Regions from separate parts of the Pandoraea sp. CB10b_02 genome, predicted to be linked through region 1. Evidence: predicted binding sites of a transcription regulator. Region 1 holds the regulator's gene; each other region holds the start of a gene.
The links. The regulator LexA, encoded in region 1, represses DNA repair genes until DNA is damaged. The targets are predictions, from matches to a motif close to ACTGTATNNNNATACAGT.
Positions count from the first base shown of each region.

Region 1 (7,603 bases):
TGTATCCAATACTGCCGCGCTTCCCAATCGCCGAAAAAAGCCGCTAGAAAATGCCGCTGAAACAAGCGATTGCGCCGGGCGGCGAAACCGCCGCCGGCGTCATGACGATGTCGTGTCCGGCACTGCCGGCGCAGCCCGGGCATGGCCGTGAGCTCGCGCAAGTCGGCACGCGAACTTGATGCAGCGAATTCGGGCAGCGAATTCGGGCAGCGAACTCGGGCAGCGAAGTTCAGGCTGCAAATTCGAGCGCTTCGCGAAGCTGCGTCGAGATGTCCTGTTCCTTGAGCGCCGGAGCGAGCATCTCGATGAAGCGATATGCGTAGGAGCGCAGGAACGCCCCGCGGCGCAACCCGATGCGCGTGGTGCTCGGCTCGAAGGCGTTGTCCAGCTCGAGCACGGCCAGATCCTGGTCCTTGCGCGGATCGACCGCCATTGCGGCCACGATTCCCACGCCGAGTCCCAGCTCGACGTATGTCTTGATGACGTCCGTATCGAGGGCGGTGAGCACGATGTCGGGCACGAGCCCCTGATCCTGGAACGCCTTGTCGACGTGCGAGCGGCCCGTGAAGTCGCCGTCATACGTGATGATCGGGTATTCGGCGATGTCGGCGAGCGTCACGTTCTCGCGTCCGACGAGCGGATGCTCCTTCGGTACCACGGCCACGTGGTGCCACGAATAGCACGGGAAGGTCACGATGTCGGGGAAGCGGTCGAGCGCCTCGGTCGTGATGCCGATGTCGGCCTCGCCGTCGATGACCATCTGCGCGATCTGGCGCGGGCTGCCCTGGCGCAGCGCGAGATGCACCTTCGGGTACACGCTCGTGAACTGCTTGATGACCTGCGGCAGCGCGTAGCGTGCTTGCGTGTGGGTGGTGGCGACCACCAGATGACCGCTGTCCTGATCGGCGAACTGGCGCGCGACGCGACGCAGGTTCTCGGCGTCGAGCAGCATGCGCTCGATGAGCTGCAGCACGGCCTTGCCCGGCTCCGTGAGGCCCGTAAGGCGCTTGCCGCGACGCACGAACACGTCCACGCCGAGTTCGTCCTCGAGGTCTTTGATCTGCTTGCTCACGCCCGACTGCGAGGTGTAGAGCGCGCTGGCAGCCTCGGTGAGGTTCAGGTTCTGCCGGACTGCTTCGCGCACGTAGCGCAATTGCTGGAAATTCATGATGTGACTCCGCCCTATGGCTTGTCTGTCCGTGTTGACTGTTTTGGTTATGAACGGCTTGTCCTGCCCGGGCGCGCCGGCGTCCGACCGGCGTTGGCCCGTGCCGGCCCTTGCGCCTATGCACCCTTATGCCTGCGCCGCCCCTTATGCCTGCGCCGCAAATACGCGCAGCTGACGCGGCACGGCGCGCAGCGTCGCTCCGGCGTCCGCCTTCAACGCCTGCCAGCCCGAGCGCGTGAGCTCCGCTTCCCATACCGCGTTGCCGGGTGCGGCAAGCTCCACTCGCACGGTGCCGCCGAGCGGGATCGCGCGACGCACGGCCACGTCGACGCCCGGGCCGCCGTCGTGCGCGGGCAGCAGCGCGAGATCGTGCGGCCGCACGTAGGCGATCGCGCGGCCGTCCTGCGGCAGCGCGGGCAGGTCCTCGCGCGGCACCGTCACACGATACGCGCCGGCGTCCGCGATGAAATCGTGCGTGCGCAGCTCGCCCGGGAGCCGGTTGGCCGCTCCGAGGAACTCGTACACGAAGGCGCTCTGCGGCGTGTCGTACACGTCCTGCGGCGCGCCGATCTGCTCGACCTTGCCGCGATTCATCAGCACGATGCGGTCGGCGACTTCCAGCGCCTCTTCCTGGTCGTGCGTGACGAAGATCGTGGTGATGTGCAGCTCGTCGTGCAGCCGGCGCAGCCAGCTGCGCAGCTCCTTGCGCACTTTCGCATCGAGCGCGCCGAACGGCTCGTCGAGCAACAGCACCTTCGGCTCGACGGCCAGGGCCCGCGCCAGCGCGATACGCTGGCGCTGTCCGCCCGAAAGCTCGGCCGGATAGTGGTCGGCGAGCCAGTCGAGCTGCACCAGCCCCAGAAGTTCATGCACCTTGGCGCGAATCTGCGCGTCCGAGAGACGTTCTCGGCGCGACTTCACACGCAGGCCGAACGCCACGTTCTCGAATACCGTCATGTGGCGAAACAGCGCGTAATGCTGAAATACGAAGCCGACCTGCCGCTCGCGTGTGCCAACCGAGGCGACGTCTTCGCCATTGAGGACCACGCGCCCGGCGTCCGCGAACTCCAGCCCGGCGACGATGCGCAACAGCGTGGTCTTGCCGCAGCCGGACGGCCCGAGCAGCGCCACGAGCTCGCCCGTGGGGAATTCGAGACTGACGTCGTCGAGCGCCGCGAAATCGCCGAAACGTTTCGAAACCTGTTGTACCTGGATACTCATTCGTCTTGCTCCTCGATGCGTTGCCGCGTTGCCGTGCTGCCGCGGCGGCTCAGGCCTGAACGGCGTCTTCGCGCCGCGCGGCCTTGTCCAGCGCCAGCTTGCGCTCGGCCCACAGCTTGAGCGCGAGCGTGGCGAGCGCGAGCAGCGCGAGAATCGATGCCGCCGCGAACGCGCCCACCGTGTGGTAGTCGTTGTATTCGATCTCCACATGCAGCGGCAGCGTGTTGGTTTCGCCGCGAATGTGGCCGGAGACGACCGACACCGCGCCAAACTCGCCCATTGCCCGGGCGTTGCACAGAATCACGCCGTACAGCAGCCCCCATTTGATCTTCGGCAGCGTCACGCGCGTGAACACCTGCCAGCCGCTCGCGCCGAGCACGCGCGCGGCCTCTTCTTCCTCGCTGCCCTGCGCCTGCATGAGCGGAATCAGCTCGCGCGCCACGAACGGGAAGGTGACGAACACCGTCGCGAGCACAAGCCCCGGCAACGCGAACACGATCTTCAGGTTGTTGGCGTCGAGCCAGGCCCATAGCGGCCCCTGACGACCGAAGAGCAGCAGGAACGTCATGCCCGCAATGACCGGCGAGACCGAAAACGGCAGATCGATGAGTGTGGTGAGAAAGCTCTTGCCACGAAATTCGAAGCGCGCAATCGCCCACGACGCCGCCACGCCGAACACCAGATTGAGCGGCACCGCAATGAACGCGATCACGAGCGTGAGACGAATGGCCGAGAGCGCGTCCTCGTTGGTCAGCCCTTCCCAGTACGCGGCAAAGCCCTTGCCGAGCGCGGTGACGAACACCGACACGAGCGGCAGCACCAGGAACAGCGCGAAGAACAGCAGCGCCACACCGATGAGCACGGCCTTGACCGGCGCGGGCTCGTCGGTCGGGTCGGCGCGGCGTGCGGCGCTCGAGTGCGGCAAGGCGGGCGACAGTGCGAGTGAATCGGACATGATGGAAGCGTTCCCTGAAATCACACGCCGGCGGCGCGCCGACCCGAATGGCGGTTCTGCAGCCACCATTGCAGGGTATTGATGAGGAGCAGCAACACGAAGGAGATGCCCAGCATTACCACGGCCAGCGCCGCGGCGCCCGCGTAATCGAACTGCTCGAGCTTGGTCACGATGAGCAGCGAGGTGATTTCCGAGACCATCGGGATGTTGCCTGCGATGAAGATGACCGAACCGTATTCGCCGACGGCGCGCGCGAAGGCCAGCGCGAAGCCTGTCAGCAGCGCGGGCAGCACGGCCGGCAGGATGACGTGGCGCACCGTCTGCCAGCGCGATGCGCCCAGGCACGCCGCCGCCTCCTCCTGCTCGCGTTCGAACTCTTCGAGCACGGGCTGGAGCGTGCGCACGACGAACGGCAGACCGATGAAGGTCAGCGCCACGAAGATGCCCAGCGGCGTGAAGGCGATCTTGATGCCGAGCGGCTCGAACCAGCGGCCGATCCAGCCGTTCGGCGCGTAGACGGCCGCCAGCACGATGCCGGCCACGGAGGTAGGCAGCGCGAACGGCAGGTCGATGAGCGCGTCGACGAACCGCTTGCCCGGGAACGTGTAGCGCACCAGCACCCACGCCAGGATGAAGCCGAACACGGCGTTGAGCATGGCCGCCGCGAGCGAGATGCCGAACGTGAGGCGATACGACGCGAGCACGCGCGGCGAACCCACCGCGGCGACGAAGCTCGCCCAGTCGAGCGAGCTCGCCTTGATGAAGACCATGAGCAACGGCACCAGCACCACCAGGCTCAGGTACGCGACGGTGTAGCCCATCGTCAGGCCGAAGCCGGGCAAGGCACTCGGCTTGCGCCAGAGAGGAAACAGTGCGGTACTCATGCGAGGGTCTCCTTCGTCGCGCCGTTATTTCTTGGTGTAGATCTGGTCGAAGATGCCGCCGTCGGCGAAGTGCTTCGCCTGCGTCTTCGTCCAGCCGCCCAGGTCGGCGTCGACCGTGTAGAGCTTGAGCTTCGGATATTGCGCCTCATACTTCTTCGCGATTTCCGGCGAACGCGGACGATAGAAGTGCTTCGCGGCGATCTCCTGCCCTTGCGGCGAGTACAGCCATTGCAGATAGGCCTCGGCCACCTTGCGCGTGCCGTGCTTGTCGACGTTCTTGTCGACCACGGCGACCGGCGGCTCCGTCAGGATCGACGAGGACGGCACGACGATGTCGAACTTGTCCGGACCGAGATCCTTTACCGAGAGCAGCGCTTCGTTTTCCCAGGCGATCAGCACGTCGCCAATGCCGCGCTCGACGAACGTGGTCGTCGCGCCGCGCGCGCCCGAGTCGAGCACGCCGACATTCTTGTACAGCGCCTTGACGAACTCCTGCGCCTTCTGCTCATTGCCGCCCGGCTGCTTGAGCGCGTACAGCCATGCGGCGAGATAGTTCCAGCGCGCGCCGGCCGAAGTCTTCGGGTTCGGCGTGACGACGCTGATGCCCGGCTTGACGAGATCGCCCCAATCCTTGATCTGCTTCGGGTTGCCCTTGCGCACGAGCAGGACGATCGTCGACGTGTACGGCGTGGCATTGTCCGGCAGGCGCTTTTGCCAGTCCTTGCTCACGAGGCCGGCCTGCGCCAGTTCGTCGATGTCGGCCGAAATGCCGAGTGTGACCACGTCGGCAGGCGCGCCATCGAGCACGGTGCGGGCCTGCTTGCCCGAGCCGCCGTGCGAGGCCTTCACGTTCACCGTATCGCCCGCGACCTGCCTGTAATGCGCTTCGAAGGCCTTGTTGTAGTCGGCGTACAGCTCGCGCGTCGGGTCGTAGGACACGTTGAGCAGCGACACGCTCGCGGCGTGCGCCTGAATGGCAATGCCCGCGGCCAGCGCCACCGCACCCAGTTTCCCGAACGCCCTCACCAGCTGCTTAGCTTTCGATCCCCGTGCTGCTTTGCTCATGACTTGCACTCCTCGTTTGCTTACGTGTGGTAGGAGGCCAGTCTATGGGGGGCACTAAATAATTAAAAATAATTATTTTTCTTTTGTTTATGCCGGAATAAGGATTAGCGATTTCCTGCTGACGGCACGCCCGCGCCCGAGACCGCGGCATTCGCGCAAGCACTTCATGCAGTACATGAAGTTTTCACTTGCCTTTTTGCAAACACTGTACAAAAATACAGCCACCTGTGCTTCCATACAGTGACGCCATGATCAAACTTACCGCCCGTCAACAGCAGGTCTATGAATTGGTCCGACAAGCGATCGAGCGCACCGGCTTTCCTCCCACGCGCGCCGAGATTGCGGCCGAACTCGGCTTCTCTTCGGCGAACGCCGCAGAGGAGCATCTGCGGGCACTGGCGCGAAAGGGTGTGATCGAGCTGGCGGCGGGTCAGTCGCGCGGCATCCGCCTCAAGCGCCTGGACGAAGCGGGTGGCTCGCACCAGTTCACGTTGCCGCACATGGGCCTCATGCAGTTGTCGCTGCCGCTCGTCGGGCGCGTGGCCGCAGGCAGCCCGATCCTGGCGCAGGAGCACATCGAACGCAATTTCCAGTGCGATCCAAACCTGTTCGCCCGGCAGCCGGACTACCTGCTGAAGGTGCGCGGGATGTCGATGCGCGACGCCGGCATTCTCGACGGCGATCTGCTTGCCGTGCAGAAGGCGGCAGACGCCCGCGAAGGCCAGATCGTCGTTGCGCGCATCGGCGACGACGTGACCGTCAAGCGATTCCACCGCATCAAGGGCGGGGTCGAGCTCATCGCCGAGAACCCCGATTTCGAGAATATCCGCGTCGATGAAGGAAGCGGCGACTTCGCCCTGGAGGGAATTGCGGTCGGCCTGATCCGCAATAACGACCTCTGACGCGATATCCAGGCACCCCTTGATGCGGCATTCAAGCGGCATCCAAGGCGGTCGCTAAGCGTCTGTCCGGGCGCGCCGCGGCAAGCGGTACGCCCCGCTCCCTGAAGATTGGCATTTCCGTTTGCGCCGGGCTGGGTCCGGCGCCCGTGCCCTGCTGCGCCCGCAATTTGTGATTTGTGAAGCGATGCAACCGGACACGCCCCTCCGACCCACATTGAAAGAAGGATCGCATCATGGCTCGACTCTTTGGTTTGCTGCGCGCGTCGCTGGGTGAAGCGCGCGTTCGAGTGTCGTCGCAGGCACGGCTGTCCGCGGTGTATGGCCTCTCGGCGCTGTCCGGCCCGTTTGCTGCCGCACCGGCCATGGCCCGCTCATATACCGTGCCGGCCCGCACGCGCAACGCCGCGCTCTCGCGCACGCTGACGTCCGCCGTCGCGGCCACCGCGCGGCGCGCGTGCCCGGCCGGCAAGGCGGCCAAGGCCTCCCGCGACGTCCGCGGCCGAGAAGCGCCAACTTGCCGGCAAGTTCATGAGAAAGACGCCGGCTACGGCGTGCGGGTGTATCGCGACGTGTCGCATATCGTGATGGTGGGCAGCATCGCCGGCGTGTGCCGCAAGCTCGATCAGGCGGTCGGCGAGCAGTTCTGCCAGGCCGCCGTGTAACGCGCGAGCGGCACAGCTATGCGGCGCCACGCCGGCGGCTGGCCGCTTGCGACACAAGCCGCCGTGGCAACCATCGAGGCCTGGCGGGCGGCGCCGCCGGCACAACCCAACCCCGGCGGCTGCCGCGCCCGGTTGGCGACGGGCAGCCACCGCCCCGCTCACAGCCCCAGATCGCGCAAGGGGTTATCCGCACCGCGACGTTCTCCGTCGAAGAAGCGCGCCACGTCGGCGCGCGTCACGGCCTCGATGCTTGCGTGCTGCCAACGCGGCTTGTGGTCCTTGTCGACGACGAGAGCACGAATCCCTTCCACGCCTTCGGCGCCCATGCGGCCGTCGAGATTGAAGACGCTGCGCATCATCAGCCACTCCTCGCGCAACTCGTCGGCCAGCGACAGCTTGCGGGCACGGCGCACCTGTTCCAGCGTGACGCACACCATCAGCGGCGAGCGCTTGGCGCGCAGCAACTCCTCCGTCTCCTGCGCCCAGCCCGAGTATTCGCAACGGGCTTCGTGTTTGAGCGAGCGAAGGACGGCGGGCATGTCGGGCTGCCCGAAATGGTGGTCGATGGCGTCGCGCAACGGCGCGAGCTTGCCCGGCGCCAGACCGGCCGGAGGCAGGCTCTCGCGGGCAAAGTCGCGGGCGGCGTCGAGCACGGCCTGCGCATCTTGCCACTGACCGTTTGCCAGCAATTCGCACAGTGCGGGCAACGAGGCGCGCGGCAGCACCACGTCGGCCAGGCCGATCTC
Region 1 covers NZ_NJGW02000009.1:126,035-133,637, forward strand. Annotated here, with positions in the region: gene CDN36_RS11940 (CysB family HTH-type transcriptional regulator) at 230-1,168, opposite strand; gene CDN36_RS11945 (sulfate/molybdate ABC transporter ATP-binding protein) at 1,313-2,389, opposite strand; gene cysW (sulfate ABC transporter permease subunit CysW) at 2,439-3,344, opposite strand; gene cysT (sulfate ABC transporter permease subunit CysT) at 3,365-4,228, opposite strand; gene CDN36_RS11960 (sulfate ABC transporter substrate-binding protein) at 4,253-5,293, opposite strand; gene lexA (transcriptional repressor LexA) at 5,542-6,195, shown strand; gene CDN36_RS11970 (hypothetical protein) at 6,429-6,857, shown strand; gene CDN36_RS11975 (enoyl-CoA hydratase/isomerase family protein) at 7,016-7,603, opposite strand, start outside.

Region 2 (7,603 bases), on a different contig from region 1:
GCCGGCCCGGCTTCAGCAGCGCAACCCACGACGAGGACAGTCCAACATGTTCAACCGCCTGTGGCGCTATGCGAGCGCCGCCCTGTTCGCCAGCCTGGTCATCGGACGCGCCGCGCACGCGCTCACCCCCGAAGCCGCTCCCGCCGCCATCCCGCACGGCGCCATGGTCGAGCGTCTGCCGCTCGACGCCGATCACGGCCTGCCCGAAGCCGGCGAGCAATTTCGCATCCGCTACAGTTCCATCGACGGTGTGGGCGGCATCGAGGCGCGCGAGGACACCGGCGCCGTGTTCCTGCCCAAGGGACCGCCGCCGCCGGGTGGCTGGCCGGTTGTGCTGTGGGCGCATGGAACGGTGGGCGTCGCGAGCGCATGCGCGCCGTCGCTCAACGTGCGCAGCCAGCGCGACATCCAGTATCTCGGCACCTGGCTCTCGCTCGGATTTGCCGTCGTGGCCCCCGATTACGCCGGGCTGGGCTCGCAGGGACTGCATCACTATCTGGACGCGCGCGCCGAAGCCTACAGCGTGCTCGACAGTCTGCTCGCGGCGCGCAGCGCCTTCCCCTTGCGCAACCGCGTGGTGCTCGTGGGCCAGTCGCAGGGCGCGCACGCGGCGTTCGCGGCAGCGGGCTATCAGCCGACCTACGCACCGGACGTCAAGGTGATCGCCACGGTGCTGACCGGCACGCCGTACTTCAACGCGAAGACGTCGGCCGCAATGCTCTTCGCGGGCCAGCCCGACCCGGGCGCGCCCGATCCGAAGATCCCCTACGCCATGTACCTGTTCCTGTCGGCGGCCGACCGCAATCCGTCGCTGCAGGCCGCGCGGTACTTTTCCGCGCACGCGCTGCCCGTACTGGAAGCGGCCCGCACGCTGTGCATCGACGAACTCACCGCGCGCTCCACGTCAGCGGGGTTGAATGCGGGCAACAGCCTTCAGCCGAACATCCAGAAGTTGTTGCACGACCAGACGCCGTCGCTGCGCTACCCGACACTGCGCATCCGGCATCCCGTGTTCATCGGCATGGGCTCGGAGGACATCGACGTGCCGTTGATGATGCAACAGGCCTTCGCGCGCGATGTCGCCGAGGCGGGCACGGCCACGGTGGTCCGTCTGTACCCGGGCCTCGATCACGACGCGACGCTCAACCCGTCGCTGCGCGACTCGATTCCATTCGTGCTCAAGCGCCTGGCGGCGGACAAGCGTGCACGCGCACAATAAATAGAGGAAATCTTCGGAGATCTTCGCCCATGACAGCCGATCGGGAGGGCAGAACGTTCAGGCAACTCCTTGTTTTCATGGGAGTTTATCTGACGTTGTGAATACGCAACGGACGGACACTTACGCAAAACTACATATGGTGCGTCGCAACAAGTCGTCCTATACTGAACCTGTCTCCTCCATGTCTCCTCCTGATATGGATTAAGCCCGCAAACGCGCGGGCTTTCTTTTTTTCTGCGCCCGGTTTCCCCGCAAGGGGAGCGCTATCGGCGGATTCCGGCGACGTCGTGGCGACCTCGTGGCGACGTCGTAGTATCTTCCCCCGGCGTCTTTCCCGCCTGTCCCGAGCGCAGGACCACTGTCCGACCACTGTCCGACCGCAGCCCAATCGGTACCCGGTCGCGCCCCGTCGAACGCTGCCCCGTCAATCGATGGCGGCCGCGCACGCATCCGTCGGTGCGGCCAGCACGCCACCCACGCCCGGCACGATCTTCAGCCCGGCCGACGCCACGCGACACGGCGCGGCCACCAACCCGCATCCCGACACCGGCGTCACGAATGGCAGGATCGCAAACAGCGCCCACCACCGGCGCAAGCCGCGCGGCGCGCGCCTCGACATCGCCGGCCCCGCCCTGTTCGCGTCGGCGGGGGTAGCCGCAGCGTCCCCCTGGGAGTTCGCCGCCGCGGGCCCGGCGGGTGAGACGGTGGCGCCCTGGCGGCGCATGTTCGATAGCGGATTCATGGAATGTCCTGAAAAGGCGGGAGTGCCGCGGTGTGCGGAAACGATGAGTCGATGCCCCGGAGCACCGCTCAGGCAGCCGGCGTCGTGTGGCCGATATAGGTGAAGCGCGCGACCGGCCCTTCGTCCGTCATCACCGGTTCGTTCCAGATGCGCAACAACCGCGTACTCATCGGCAGCCCGTCACGTGGATAGAGCCGCGTGTAGACGACCACCGGCTCGTTCGTCTCGTCCGCACGCGCCACGCCCAGCGCGAGGTAGCAGTTGCCTTTGTAATGGCGATAGACGCCGGGGCGAAATGCCTCGATCTCCGGCGTCGATTCCGCCGACGGTGCGTTCACGTTGGAAACCATGGTTCTCTTCTCCGGCTTGTGCGCGGGACGATACGGCGTGCCGCCGCCGCGGAATGAATCTTCAGGGCGCCGCACGTTCAGCGCGGCAAAACGATGCCGACCGATTTGGCCAGCGGCGCCGACGAGATACCGGACGCGCCGCGAAACGGCTCGTCCAGGTTGACGATCAGCGCGATCACCATACCGATCGCTCCCATGTGCATGGCAACGATGAAATTGCTCTTCCACGTGGCCGGATACCGCCCGTTCATCGCCATCGCGGCCAGCATGAAGAGCGAAATGACCCACCAGAACACGCTTGGCACGGTCTTGGTCGCATTCTCGAAACGACCCTGCCGCGCTTCTTCGAGGCGATCGAGCAACGTGCGGATGGAACTGGCGCTGGCCTCATGCCCGGCAATGACGCGGCGCGTGGCCCCGACGAAAGCCGTCAGCGCGTCTTCGGTGCGCGGCGACAGGTCGGGATCGGCCGTGCTCAGCGTATACCACTCATCGGTGACGACAGAGCGCACGTAGTCGCGCAGCATGGCGCGCGCCGCCTGTGCGTCGGCGTCGCCTACGGCCTTGAGTTCACGATCGAGGCGCCGCACCACCGACGCCTCGCGCAGCGCCTGGTCTTCGGCGTGGCCGAGATTGGCGCGCACGTCGCCCAGCACGTGCGCGAGCACGAAGACGATGAAGGCGAGCAAGCTGCCGTGCACGACGTCGGCCACGGTGCCGCGCGCATCGGACGGGTGCGGGAGCCGGTCGAACAGAAAGACGCGCGCGAACCACGCCACACCGATCCCGAGCAATGCCGTGGCAAGCGCCAGACTGACGAGCAGCACGCCCGTCGGCATCAATGTCATCTGATCAACCAGCCAGTGCATTCCGGTTTTCCTGTTCTGTCGTTCTCGAATGTCAGCGGGGCAGCGCGACAGGCGACGGCAAGAGCACCAGGGTCGCGCCCCGGCATGCGCCGCCGATGCGGCGACTATACCCGATGCATGGAGGACGGCAACTTCCGAAAATTTCGCTGCCTGACGAACGGACCGAACCGGAAGGCCCGGCGGCCATGCCGAAGCAGCCGAAGGGGCCGAAGGAGCCGAAGGAGCCGAAGCGCCAAAGGAGCCGAAGGGGCCGAACATGCGGGCCATGCCTGACGTACTAGGCAACCAGAGGCTTCGTCAGCAGTACCGTCGTGAAGCCGCTGTCCCAGGCCTCGTCGGGATACATGGCGACTTCGGCGTAGCCGTGCCGGGCATAGAACGCGCGGCTCTGCGTATTGAACGTATCGGTCTCGAGCCGCGCCAGCGCGTGGCCGTTGGCCCGCATGCCGGCTTCCGCGTGGGCGAGCAGCCGCGCACCAATACCTTGCCGTTGCCGGTCGGGCGCGACATGGAGCGCATCGATGAAGTCGCCGATCACATGCACCATGCCGACGACGCGCGCTGCCTCGTCGCACGGCACCGCCACCGTGAACGCGGGCCACTGCGCCTGCACATAGGCACGCGTGCGCTCGCCGGACGCGAACGTCGCCGCGACCTCGGCACGCAGCATGGGCGCCCACGTCGTGTGATAGGTCCGCATGAGCAGCGACGTCAGCGCATCGGCGTCCGTCGCACGCGCGGCGCGCAAGACAATCTCAGGACCACGCATTGCGAAGCCTGCGCGCCACGTCGATGTGTACCGCCACGTCGCCGACCGGCGCCTGCGGCGCCTCGCCCTCGCGCGGCTTCGGCAGCCGCTCGTACAACGGCAGCATCGCGTCCGAGACGAAGCGGCTGCGCGTGCCGTACACGTGACGATCGCCGAGCCCTGTCTGTTGATGGACGTAGAACCGTTGCGGCACGATGAGCTGCAGCGACTCCTTCGCGCGCGTCATCGCCACGTAGAGCAGGCGCCGTTCTTCCTCGATGTCTTCGTCGTCGCCGGTGCTCATGTCCGACGGAATGCACCCGTCGACGACGTTGAGCACATAGACCGAGTGCCACTCCTGGCCCTTGGCGCTGTGGATCGTCGAGAGGATCAGGTAATCCTCGTCGAGCAACGGCGGGCCGGATTGCGCGCTGGTCGCGTCGGGCGGGTCGAGCGTCAGCTCGGTCAGGAACTGCTCGCGCGAACCGTAGGTGCCGGCGATGCGGGCGAGCTGCTCCAGGTCGGCCTGCCGCACCGCCGCGTCGTCGAAGCGCTGTGCGAGCAGCGGCGCGTACCAACGCAGCGCCAGATCGACGTCGGCCGGCCACGCAACGCGCGTGTCGTGCAACGCCAGGAAAACGTCCACGAAGCTGCGCCAGTCGTTCGCAGCCGCCGAGGGCGGCTTGAACCCGGCCAGCACCTGCGCGGGCGCGGCGGACTGCGCCATCGCGTCGAGCAGCCGCGTTGCGCTCACCGGCCCGATGCCGGGAACGAGCTGTGCGACGCGAAACCCCGACAACCGGCTTGCCGGGTTGTGGGCCCAGCGCAGTATCGAGAGCATGTCCTTCACATGCGCGGCCTCGAGAAACTTCAGGCCGCCGAACTTCACGAAAGGAATGTTGCGCCGCGTGAGCTCGAGCTCGAGCGCGGCGCTGTGGCTGCCGGTGCGAAACAGCACGGCCTGCTGCATGAGCCGTGTGCCCGTCTCGCGCTGCGCGAGCACCTGGTCGGCCACCCAGCGCGCCTGCCCCGCTTCGTCGCTCACGTTGACGAGCTGGGGGCGGCGCGCCGACTGGCGGTCCGTCCACAGCGCCTTCGCATAGCGCTCGCTCGATTCCGCGATGACCGCGTTCGACGCATCGAGAATCGGCTGCGTCGAACGATAGTTGCGCTCGAGCGTCACGACGTGCGCCGGCTCGGCGAATTGCCCGGGGAAGTCGAGGATGTTGCGGACCGTGGCGGCCCGGAAGGCGTAGATCGACTGGGCGTCGTCGCCGACCACGGTGAGCCCGCGCCCGTCCGGCTTCATCGCGAGCAGGATCTGCGCCTGCAGGCGGTTGGTGTCCTGATACTCGTCGACGAGGACATGGTCGAAACGCGCCCCAAGCGCTCGCGCGAGTTCCGGCGCCCTCATCATCTCGGCCCAGTACAGCAGCAGATCGTCGTAGTCGAGCACTTGCTGCGCCTGCTTCGCATCGACATAGGCGCCGAACAGCGTCTTGAGCTGCGCCTCCCACTGCGCGCACCACGGAAAGTGCTTGGCGAGCACTTCGGCGAGCGGCGCCTGACTGTTCACCACGCGCGAATAGATGGACAGGCAGGTGCCCTTGAGCGGAAACCGCGACTGCGTGTTCGAAAAGCCGAGCTCATGACGCGACAGGCCGAGCAAGTCCTCCGCATCGCTGCGATCGTGGATGGTGAAGGCTTCCGAGAGGCCGATGCGCGGCGCGAAATCGCGCAGCAGGCGCGCGCCGATGGCGTGGAAGGTGCCCGCCCACGGCAGCGCCGGCGGCTGCGAGGACGCCAGGCCGAGCACCTTCTGCAGCACCGCCCCGACGCGCCGCTCCATCTCGTTGGCGGCACGGCGCGAGAACGTGAGCAACAGGATTCGGTTCGGGTCCGCACCCCGCACGATGAGATTGGCCACGCGGTGCGCGAGCGTGCTCGTCTTGCCGGACCCGGCGCCCGCGATGACGAGCAGCGGCCCGCCGGGCGAGCCGTCGTCGCCCACGCCATGGTGGACCGCCTCGCGCTGGCGATCATTGAGTTCGGCCCACGGGTCGCGGGCGGTCGGGGTCGGCTGTTCTGACATGCGAAGCGTCGGGAAAACGGGGGGTGCGGACGAATGTCGGCAGCGCAGGCCCATGTGAGCCCCATATGAGCCCCATGTGATCCACATGCGAGCACGCACCCCGAGTACTGTATATTTGTACATTATAACGATGGGTTCAACCCCCATCGAGTCCCGCCTCGCTTCCGACGCGGGCGCTCTTTTCGAGCCACGGGCCATGCGCCGCCGCATCGCGGCGCCGGCGCTGCGTCCGCGGCCGTGCGGCAAGCTCATGACCATTCGCACCGGTACCTCGTCCTGGACCGACCCGACGCTCATCGCGTGCGGGCGTTTCTATCCGCCGGGCGTCGACACGCCCGAGGCCCGATTGCGCCATTACGCGTCGCAGTTCGATCTGGTCGAAGTCGACAGCAGCTATTACCGCTTGCCCGATGCCGCCGTGGCGTGGCGGTGGACGCAACGCACACCGCCCTCGTTCCGATTTCACGTCAAGGCGTTTCGCGCGTTCACCGGCCACATGACGCCGCTGAGCGCGCTGCCGCCGGACATCGCCGGCGCGCTGGCGGCGCCTCGGGGAAAGTCGGCGCGCGGCGGCATGGAGATCGCCCCGGCCGACATGCCTGCGGAGTTGACCGACGAGCTCTGGCGGCGATATTTCGAAGCCGTCGAGCCGTTGCGGCAGAGCGGGCAACTGGCGGCGATCCACTTCCAGTTCTCGCCGCGCGTGCGCAACGACCGCGCCGGGCGGGCACTGGTGTTCGAGACGGCGCGTCGCCTCGAGGGCGAACGGCACGCTGTGGAGTTTCGGCATCGGAGCTGGTTCGATACGCCATCGCGCGAGGCCGCCACGCTGGCGATGCTGCGCGAGACCGGCGCCGCGCACACTATCGTCGACAGCCCCGCGGGCTTCGACAACACCGTGCCCGCGGTATGGGCGACGACGCGCGACGACCTGTGCGTGGTACGCCTGCACGGCCGCAATGCGGCGGCCTGGAACCGGCGCGACGTCACGGCCTCGTCGGGACGCTTCGTCTACGAATACAGCGCCAGCGAGTTGATCGACATTTCGGCGCGCGTGCAGCGCATCGCTGCGCTCGCGGACGACACTCACGTGCTTTTCAACACGAACCACGAGGACCAGGGCATGAAGAACGCCGCTGCCTTCGAGCGGGCGCTTGCCAATCTCGCACGCGCGACAGGGTGACGCGCCGCTCGCACCATCATCGTTCCGTATTCCCTCGTAGCGCCTCGGGCCTGCCGCGATTCACCGGACTTCGACGCCGATTTGCCGGCCTCCTGTGCCAGGCCGGCAAATCGGCGAGCCGGGTCCCTTCGGAAACCGCGCCACGGCACGACATCGGAACCGGGGACACGCAACACATCCGCCGTGACGGCCGGTTTCCTGGCGCAGAGGGTGGACGCCGCCCCCCCCCCTGCCGCAGTTGATGCGTTGGTGACGCCCCCTACCCCTTCGCGTTCATTACCGCCTGCTCGATGCGGGCGCCAATGTCGGCGTCGATCTTCTTCCAGTAGTCGAACGCGCGCTCGAGCACCGGGCTGCGCACGCCCGCGAGCAGGGCGCCGGACACGGTCTCCACCAGGCG
Region 2 covers NZ_NJGW02000004.1:320,017-327,619, forward strand. Annotated here, with positions in the region: gene CDN36_RS06640 (alpha/beta fold hydrolase) at 47-1,219, shown strand; gene CDN36_RS22580 (DUF6726 family protein) at 1,644-1,838, opposite strand; gene CDN36_RS06650 (DUF1653 domain-containing protein) at 2,030-2,311, opposite strand; gene CDN36_RS06655 (bestrophin-like domain) at 2,389-3,180, opposite strand; gene CDN36_RS06660 (GNAT family N-acetyltransferase) at 3,458-3,949, opposite strand; gene CDN36_RS06665 (ATP-dependent helicase) at 3,936-6,020, opposite strand; gene CDN36_RS06670 (DUF72 domain-containing protein) at 6,271-7,203, shown strand; gene CDN36_RS06675 (catalase) at 7,463-7,603, opposite strand, start outside.
Region 2: the regulator LexA is predicted to act here: its motif matches at 6,127-6,144, upstream of CDN36_RS06665 (ATP-dependent helicase).

Region 3 (7,603 bases), on a different contig from region 1:
GCAACGCATGATGCCGCCGAAGATGTTGACCAGAATGGCGGTCAGGTTCGGGTTCTTCAGCATGATCTTGAACGCTTCGGTGACCTTCTCGGTCGTGGCGCCACCGCCCACGTCCAGGAAGTTGGCCGGCTCGCCGCCGAACAGCTTGATGGTGTCCATCGTCGCCATGGCCAGACCGGCGCCGTTCACCAGGCAGCCGATGTTGCCGTCGAGCGAGATGTAGGCCAGATCGAACTTCGACGCTTCGACTTCAGCCGGATCCTCTTCGTCCAGGTCGCGGTAGGCGACGATTTCCGGATGACGGAACAGGGCGTTCGAATCGAAGTTGAACTTGGCGTCCAGCGCGGTGACCGTGCCGTTGCTGCTCACGTTGAGCGGGTTGATTTCGGCCAGCGAGGCGTCCGTTTCCCAGAACGCCTTGTACAGACCCTGCAGGATCGCGCGACCTTGCGGGATCGAAGCGTCCGGAATGCCGATCTTCTTCGACAGGTCGTCGGCTTGCGCGTCGGTCAGGCCGACCGACGGCTCGACGATCACCTTGTGGATCAGTTCCGGGTGCTTTTCGGCGACTTCTTCGATGTCCATGCCGCCTTCGCTCGAACCCATCAGCACGATCTTCTGCGAGATGCGGTCGACCACGAGGCTGACGTACAGTTCGTTCTTGATGTCGGCGCCTTCTTCGATCAGCAGGCGATTGACCTTCTGACCTTCCGGACCGGTCTGGTGCGTGACCAGCTGCATGCCGAGGATCTGGCCAGCGTATTCACGCACTTGCTCGATCGACTTGGCAACCTTCACGCCGCCGCCCTTGCCGCGACCGCCCGCGTGGATCTGGGCCTTGACCACCCAAACCGGACCGCCGAGTTCCTCGGCTGCCTTCACGGCCTCGTCCACGGAAAACGCCGGAATGCCGCGGGGCACCGCGACTCCGAATTTCCGGAGGATTTCCTTGCCTTGATACTCATGAATCTTCATGCGTGATTCCCTTCTTGCTGAGTTGGAAGTTTGGGTTCGAGCGTGCGAGTCGAGACACCGTCGCGCTCCGCTTCTGTCGTGGCGGGCGTCGAGGGCTCGTTCGCTCGATCGTTTGCGCGGCCGTTGAACCAGCGCGGGTAGAACCGGCGCACCGCCTCGCCATCAAACCGCAGGGCGTGACAATGTCCGAGTTGGAAAGGGGGCGCCGCGTTATCGGCATCGTTGGCCGCCGTGTCCGGCGTATGAATCACCACACCGGCAAAGGCCTGAATCGCTGCCGTGGGCAGGACGCTGCAGAGTTCCGTGAGATGGGTGCAGCCGGCGGCGCCGCCAAGGCGCTCGCGAACCGCGCGGCGAAAGCCGAAGCGCAGATTAAGACCAATCAACTTACGGTATTGCGGGCCGATCTGGTCACAAATGCCGGGATATGGCACCCAGTCGGAGACGGCCTCGGCGTCATGCACTTCGAAGTTCTCGTCGATCGTCAGACGCAGCCGCAGTTCGTGGATCGGCGTGCCTTCCTTGCGAAGTCCCGTCGCCAATGCAAAATCCCGATCCTTGTGATCGGTCAGACAGGCTTCGATGTCCCATAGGCCGTCGTCGCGCGAAAACGCTTCGACAGCGATCGTGCGACGGTGACGCAGAGTACGAGGGGCAGGCGCGGAGAGCGGCATGCGGGAGTGTGCAATGCATGAACGCGGAAAGATCTTGATTCTAGCATAGGCGGCCGGCGGGACTGCCGCAGCGCAGCAGAAGCCCGCCGCATAAGGCCGAATTACCCGACCCATCGGTCGGGTTATCAAAATTGGCGGGTCGCCGACGGTATGGTGCAACGCCAAATGGCGATAACCGAGAAGTGACGCGTCACGCGGGAGTCCGCCCCAGCGGGCGTTGTCGTTCAGGTCGGCTCGTGCGCGACGGGCGTTGCCCGTTTTTCGGCGATGAATCGCGGCACATCCATCAGAAAATGGAGGGGATGAGAGGTCAGAGATCGTCGGAAAAGTCGTCCACGCCACGCACGATTTTGCTGATAACGGTACGCGAGAAGCCGCGCGAGGCCAGAAAACGCATCTGTCTGGCCCTCGCTTCGGGCGTGGTGGCCACCTCGCCGAACTTTTTTTGCCACACGGCCCGGGCGCGGGCCAACTCGGTGCTGCGCAATTGTTCGGCAAGCTCCGCCACCGTCTGCGCATCGACCTGATGCTGCTTGAGTTCGTTGACGATGCGCGTCGTCCCTAGCCGGGACGCCCGGCGATTGAGCACACTCTGCGCGAAGCGCTCGTTGGAGAGCCAGCGCTCGTGCTCCAGGTTGTCGAGCAGGCGCTCCAGCGCGTCGGGATCCTCGGCGTCGGCATAGGGAAGCAGCTTGCGGCGCAACTCGGCGCGGCTGTACTCGCGGCGCGCGAGGTAGGACAACGCCCGCCCCTTGAGGCTCAGCGCGGGTTTGCGCGACGGCCTGGCCGCGACGGCCTCGTCGCCCGGCGGGGGCGGCGCGTTCGGATCTCGGGGCGGACGGCGGTGGATCATGGCCTCAATGGGGTGCAGTGCGACACGCGATCTGCAGCATCTTCGTCATGCAATCAGTGGCAGAAACAAAAAACGGCAACGCGCCGCCGCAAAGCTTCGCGTTGCCGTCCCGACTCCGAGGTCCTCAGACTTCGTCGTCTTCTTCTTCGATCTCGCCGGTTTCGTTGATCGCCGTCACCCCCAGCGACGCGCGCACCTTGTTCTCGATCTCGCGGGCGACTTCCGGATTCTCGCGCAGGAACTCACGCGCATTGTCCTTGCCCTGGCCGATTTTCTCGCCGTTGTAGCTGTACCAGGCGCCGGCCTTCTCGACGATCTTCGCGCTCACCCCCAGGTCGATGATCTCGCCTTCGCGCGAAATACCCTGACCGTAGAGGATGTCGAAAATCGCTTCGCGGAACGGCGGCGACACCTTGTTCTTGACGACCTTGACGCGGGTTTCGTTACCGACCACCTCGTCGCCCTTCTTGATCGAACCGATACGGCGGATGTCCAGGCGCACCGAGGAATAGAACTTCAGCGCGTTGCCGCCCGTCGTCGTTTCCGGGTTGCCGAACATCACACCGATCTTCATACGAATCTGGTTGATGAAGATCACCGTGCAGTTCGTGCGCTTGATCGTACCGGTGAGCTTGCGCAGCGCCTGCGACATCAGACGCGCCTGCAGACCCGGCAGCGAGTCGCCCATTTCGCCTTCGATTTCGGCCTTCGGCACCAGTGCCGCGACCGAGTCGATGATGATGAGGTCAATCGAGCCCGAGCGCACCAGTGCGTCGGCGATTTCCAGGGCCTGCTCGCCCGTGTCCGGCTGCGAAATCAGCAGATCCGGCACGGAGACGCCCAACTTGCTGGCGTAGCCGACGTCGAGCGCGTGTTCCGCATCGATGAACGCGCAGGTGCCGCCAAGCTTCTGCATTTCCGCCACGACCTGCAGCGTGAGCGTGGTCTTGCCCGACGATTCCGGGCCGTAGATTTCAATCACGCGGCCGCGCGGCAGACCGCCGACGCCGAGCGCGATGTCCAGACCCAGCGAGCCGGTCGAGACGACCTGGATGTCGGCTTCGACCTCGCCGTCGCCCAGACGCATGATCGAGCCCTTGCCGAATTGCTTCTCGATCTGCGCGAGGGCGGCGGCGAGCGCCTTGCCTTTCTCGGCCGACAGATTGGCAGACCCTTTCTTGCTTTCTTCCATGAATCGTCCTTTGATATGATGAGCGAGACGGCTCGAGTGAGGCGTGAATGCCGGTACTGTATAAAAAACCAGTGCTCTTTGCAAGTGCCTGTTGTCCGAAAGCGCCGAAACGAGAAAAAAAGCCGCGAACCACGCGCCGCAACATCACAGGAGACACACCGCAGCCGTCAGGCTTCGGTGCCTACACAAGCCTATCACGCCCATGCGAATTCTCATCGCAGAGGATGACAGCATTCTGGCCGATGCCCTGACCCGCTCGCTGCGCCAGGGGGGCTACGCCGTCGATCACGTCAAAACCGGGCTCGAAGCCGACTCCGCTCTTTCGGCCCAGACGTTCGATCTGCTGATTCTCGACCTCGGTCTGCCCCGCCTGCCGGGTCACGAAGTTCTGCGCCGGCTGCGCGCCCGCAATTCCCATCTGCCCGTTCTGATCCTGACCGCCTCCGACAGCGTCGACGCCCGCGTGAAGGGCCTCGACCTGGGCGCCGACGACTACATGGCCAAGCCGTTCGCACTGGCGGAGCTCGAAGCGCGCGTGCGGGCGCTGACCCGGCGTGGCGCCGGCGGCGGCTCCACCGTCATCCGCCATGGCCCGCTCAGTTTCGACCAGGTCGGACGCACCGCCTATATCAACGAGCAGATGCTCGACCTCTCCGCGCGCGAGCTCGAACTGCTCGAAGTGCTGTTGCTGCGCACCGGCCGTCTGGTCTCGAAGGAACAGCTTGTCGACCATCTGTGCGGCTGGGGCGAAGAAGTGAGCAACAACGCCATCGAGGTGTACATGCATCGGTTGCGCAAGAAAATCGAGCCGAGCGGCGTGCGCATCGCCACCATCCGCGGATTGGGGTATTGTCTGGAGAAGCCAGCTTCCGCGCCTGCCAACGCCGCCTGAGTCCGCGCATGTCGCCGCACCGGGCGACTCGTGCGATCCGATTCATGCGATCCATTACGAACTTGTTACGAAGTTATTGCGAAGTCCATTGCGGGATTCGGCGCGCGAGGGCTGAGCGGGTGCCTGACGACGGCAGGCGCCGAGGCGGGCCGAGCCGCCCGCGGACCGCCCTCCGCCGGCAACGTCATCCCTGAACCCTCGCCGTCCCGGCAATTTCGCTCTCCCAGTCCGCCCGCCCGATGCGTCTGAGCCTTCGCCATCACCGTCGCGCCCCGGTCACTCCGGCCGATCCGGTCCGTCCGGCAGACGGCATTCGCGCGCCCGACGCGGACCCCTTCGACCCCTACGCCGATCCCTTTGCGCGCCAGGGCTTCGGCGCACCGCTCGAGCGCGAGGCCGAGCCGCCGCCGCGCTCGCTGTTCGGCGAGATTCTCGACTGGATGCTCGCGCCCCTGCTGTTGCTCTGGCCGATGAGCATCGCGGTGACGTATCTCGTCGCGAAGTCGATTGCCAACGGCCCGTTCGACCGCGCCCTGGAGACCAATACCTACGTGCTCGCCCAGCAGGTGCACTCGGATCGCGGGCAAGTCACGCTCACGTTGCCCATGCCCGCACGCGATCTGCTGCGCGCGGACGCCACCGACAACGTCGACTTCCAGGTGCTCGGCGCGAAGGGCGAACTCGTCGCCGGGACGGCCGAGCTGCCGCTACCGCATGAAGACGACCGGCCGCAGCCCGGCGTCGTGCAGTTTCGCGACGAGACGGTCGGCGGCAACGACATTCGCGTCGCCTTCACCTACGTCGATCTGCCGCGCATGGATCCCCCCGGCAGCATGGCTCTCGTGCAGGTCGCGGAGACACTCGACAAGCGCAGCCAACTGGCCAACGAGATCATCAAGGGCGTGATCCTGCCGCAGTTCGTGATCCTGCCATTGGCAATCGTGCTCGTCTGGTTCGGGCTCTCGCGCGGCCTCGCGCCGCTGCATGCGCTGCAGGAGCACATTCGCGCGCGGCGGCCCGACGATCTGTCGCCGCTCGAAGCCCGGCAGGCGCCGCCGGAGATCGCCCCGCTCGTCAATTCGTTGAACGATCTGCTCGAGCGACTGGAACAGAACATGAAGCTGCAGCAACGCTTCATCGCGGACGCGGCGCATCAACTCAAGACACCGCTTGCCGGCCTGCGCATGCAGGCGGAGCTCGCGCTGCGCCAGACCTCGCCGGACGAGCTGCGCCGTTCGCTCTCGCAGATCGCCGCGAGCTCCGAGCAGGCCGCACGCCTCGTCAACCAGTTGCTCGCACTGGCTCGCGCCGAGAACAGCGCCAACGACGCCGCCGCCTTTACGCCCGTCAATCTGAGTCTGCTCGCGCGCAGCGCCATGCAGGACTGGTTCCAGGCGGCCTTTGCCAAACGCATCGACCTCGGCTTCGAGGAGCCGCCCTTCCCCGTGCATCTGTCGGGCCAGCCGGTGATGTTGCGCGAGTTGCTCAACAACCTGATCGACAACGCGATCCGCTACACCCCGGCCGGCGGCAAGGTAACGGTGCGGCTGCGCCACGAGGCGTCCGACGGCTTCGTCCATCTGGAGGTGGAAGATACGGGGCCCGGCATTCCGGCCGCGGAGCGCCCGCGCGTGTTCGAGCGCTTCTATCGCATTCTCGGCAGCGACAGCGACGGCAGCGGTCTCGGGCTCGCCATCGTGCGCGAGATCGTGCAGATTCATCGCGGCGAGGTGAGCGTGCTCGATCACGTCGACGCACAGCACCCCGAAGCAACGGGCACGCTCATTCGCGTAACCCTGCCGCTTGCGGAGCCTATCGAAAACCCGCATGCGTGACGAAAGTACGTCAAATACGTTCGAAATCGGGCCAAAGTCGAGGGTAAGTCCCTAGCCGCGTAAGCTTCGAGTCAGTTTCGCGTCAGACGGCGGTAAGGTTGTCCTCCAATAATCAGTTGCAACGGCCCGGGCGTGTCCCAGGGGCGTGCTTACATTACAGGAGACAACCGCATGGCTACTGCAACGACAGCCACCACCCATGCGCCGATGACCGCGGAAGAACGGAAGGTCATCTTCGCGTCGTCGCTGGGCACGGTGTTCGAGTGGTACGACTTTTATCTGGCCGGTTCGTTGGCCGCCTTCATCAGCAAGCATTTCTTCTCCGGCATCAACCCGACGGCGGCCTTCATCTTCACGCTGTTGTCGTTCGCCGCCGGCTTCGCGGTGCGCCCGTTCGGCGCCATCGTGTTCGGCCGCATCGGCGATCTGGTTGGCCGCAAGTACACGTTCCTCGTCACCATCACTCTGATGGGTCTGTCGACGCTGGTGGTCGGCCTGCTGCCGAGCTACGCTTCGTGGGGCATCGCGGCACCGGTGATCTTCATTGCCATGCGTCTGCTGCAGGGCCTGGCGCTGGGCGGCGAGTACGGCGGCGCCGCCACCTACGTTGCAGAGCACGCACCGCACGGCCGCCGCGGCTTCTACACGTCGTGGATCCAGACGACGGCAACGCTCGGCCTGTTCCTCTCGCTGCTCGTGATTCTCGGCACCCGCATGGTGATGGGTGAAGAGGCGTTCGGCGACTGGGGCTGGCGCGTGCCGTTCGTGCTGTCGATCGTGCTGCTGCTGATCTCGCTGTGGATTCGTCTGCAACTGAACGAATCGCCGGCGTTCCAGCGCATGAAGGCGGAGGGCAAGGCATCGAAGGCGCCGCTCACCGAATCTTTCGGTCAGTGGAAGAACCTGAAGATCGTGATCCTGGCGCTGGTCGGTCTGACGGCGGGTCAGGCGGTCGTGTGGTACACGGGCCAGTTCTACGCGCTCTTCTTCATGACGCAGGTGCTCAAGGTCGACGGCAACACCGCGAACATCATGATCGCGCTGGGCCTGCTGATCGGCACGCCGTTCTTCGTGTTCTTCGGCGCACTGTCGGACAAGATCGGCCGCAAGCCGATCATCATGGCCGGCTGCCTGCTCGCGGCGCTGCTGTACTTCCCGATCTTCAAGGCGCTCACGCACTAT
Region 3 covers NZ_NJGW02000008.1:98,564-106,166, forward strand. Annotated here, with positions in the region: gene sucC (ADP-forming succinate--CoA ligase subunit beta) at 1-975, opposite strand, end outside; gene CDN36_RS10720 (DUF2889 domain-containing protein) at 972-1,649, opposite strand; gene recX (recombination regulator RecX) at 1,960-2,502, opposite strand; gene recA (recombinase RecA) at 2,627-3,694, opposite strand; gene CDN36_RS10735 (response regulator transcription factor) at 3,897-4,586, shown strand; gene CDN36_RS10740 (sensor histidine kinase) at 4,826-6,421, shown strand; gene CDN36_RS10745 (MFS transporter) at 6,593-7,603, shown strand, end outside.
Region 3: the regulator LexA is predicted to act here: its motif matches at 3,750-3,767, upstream of recA (recombinase RecA).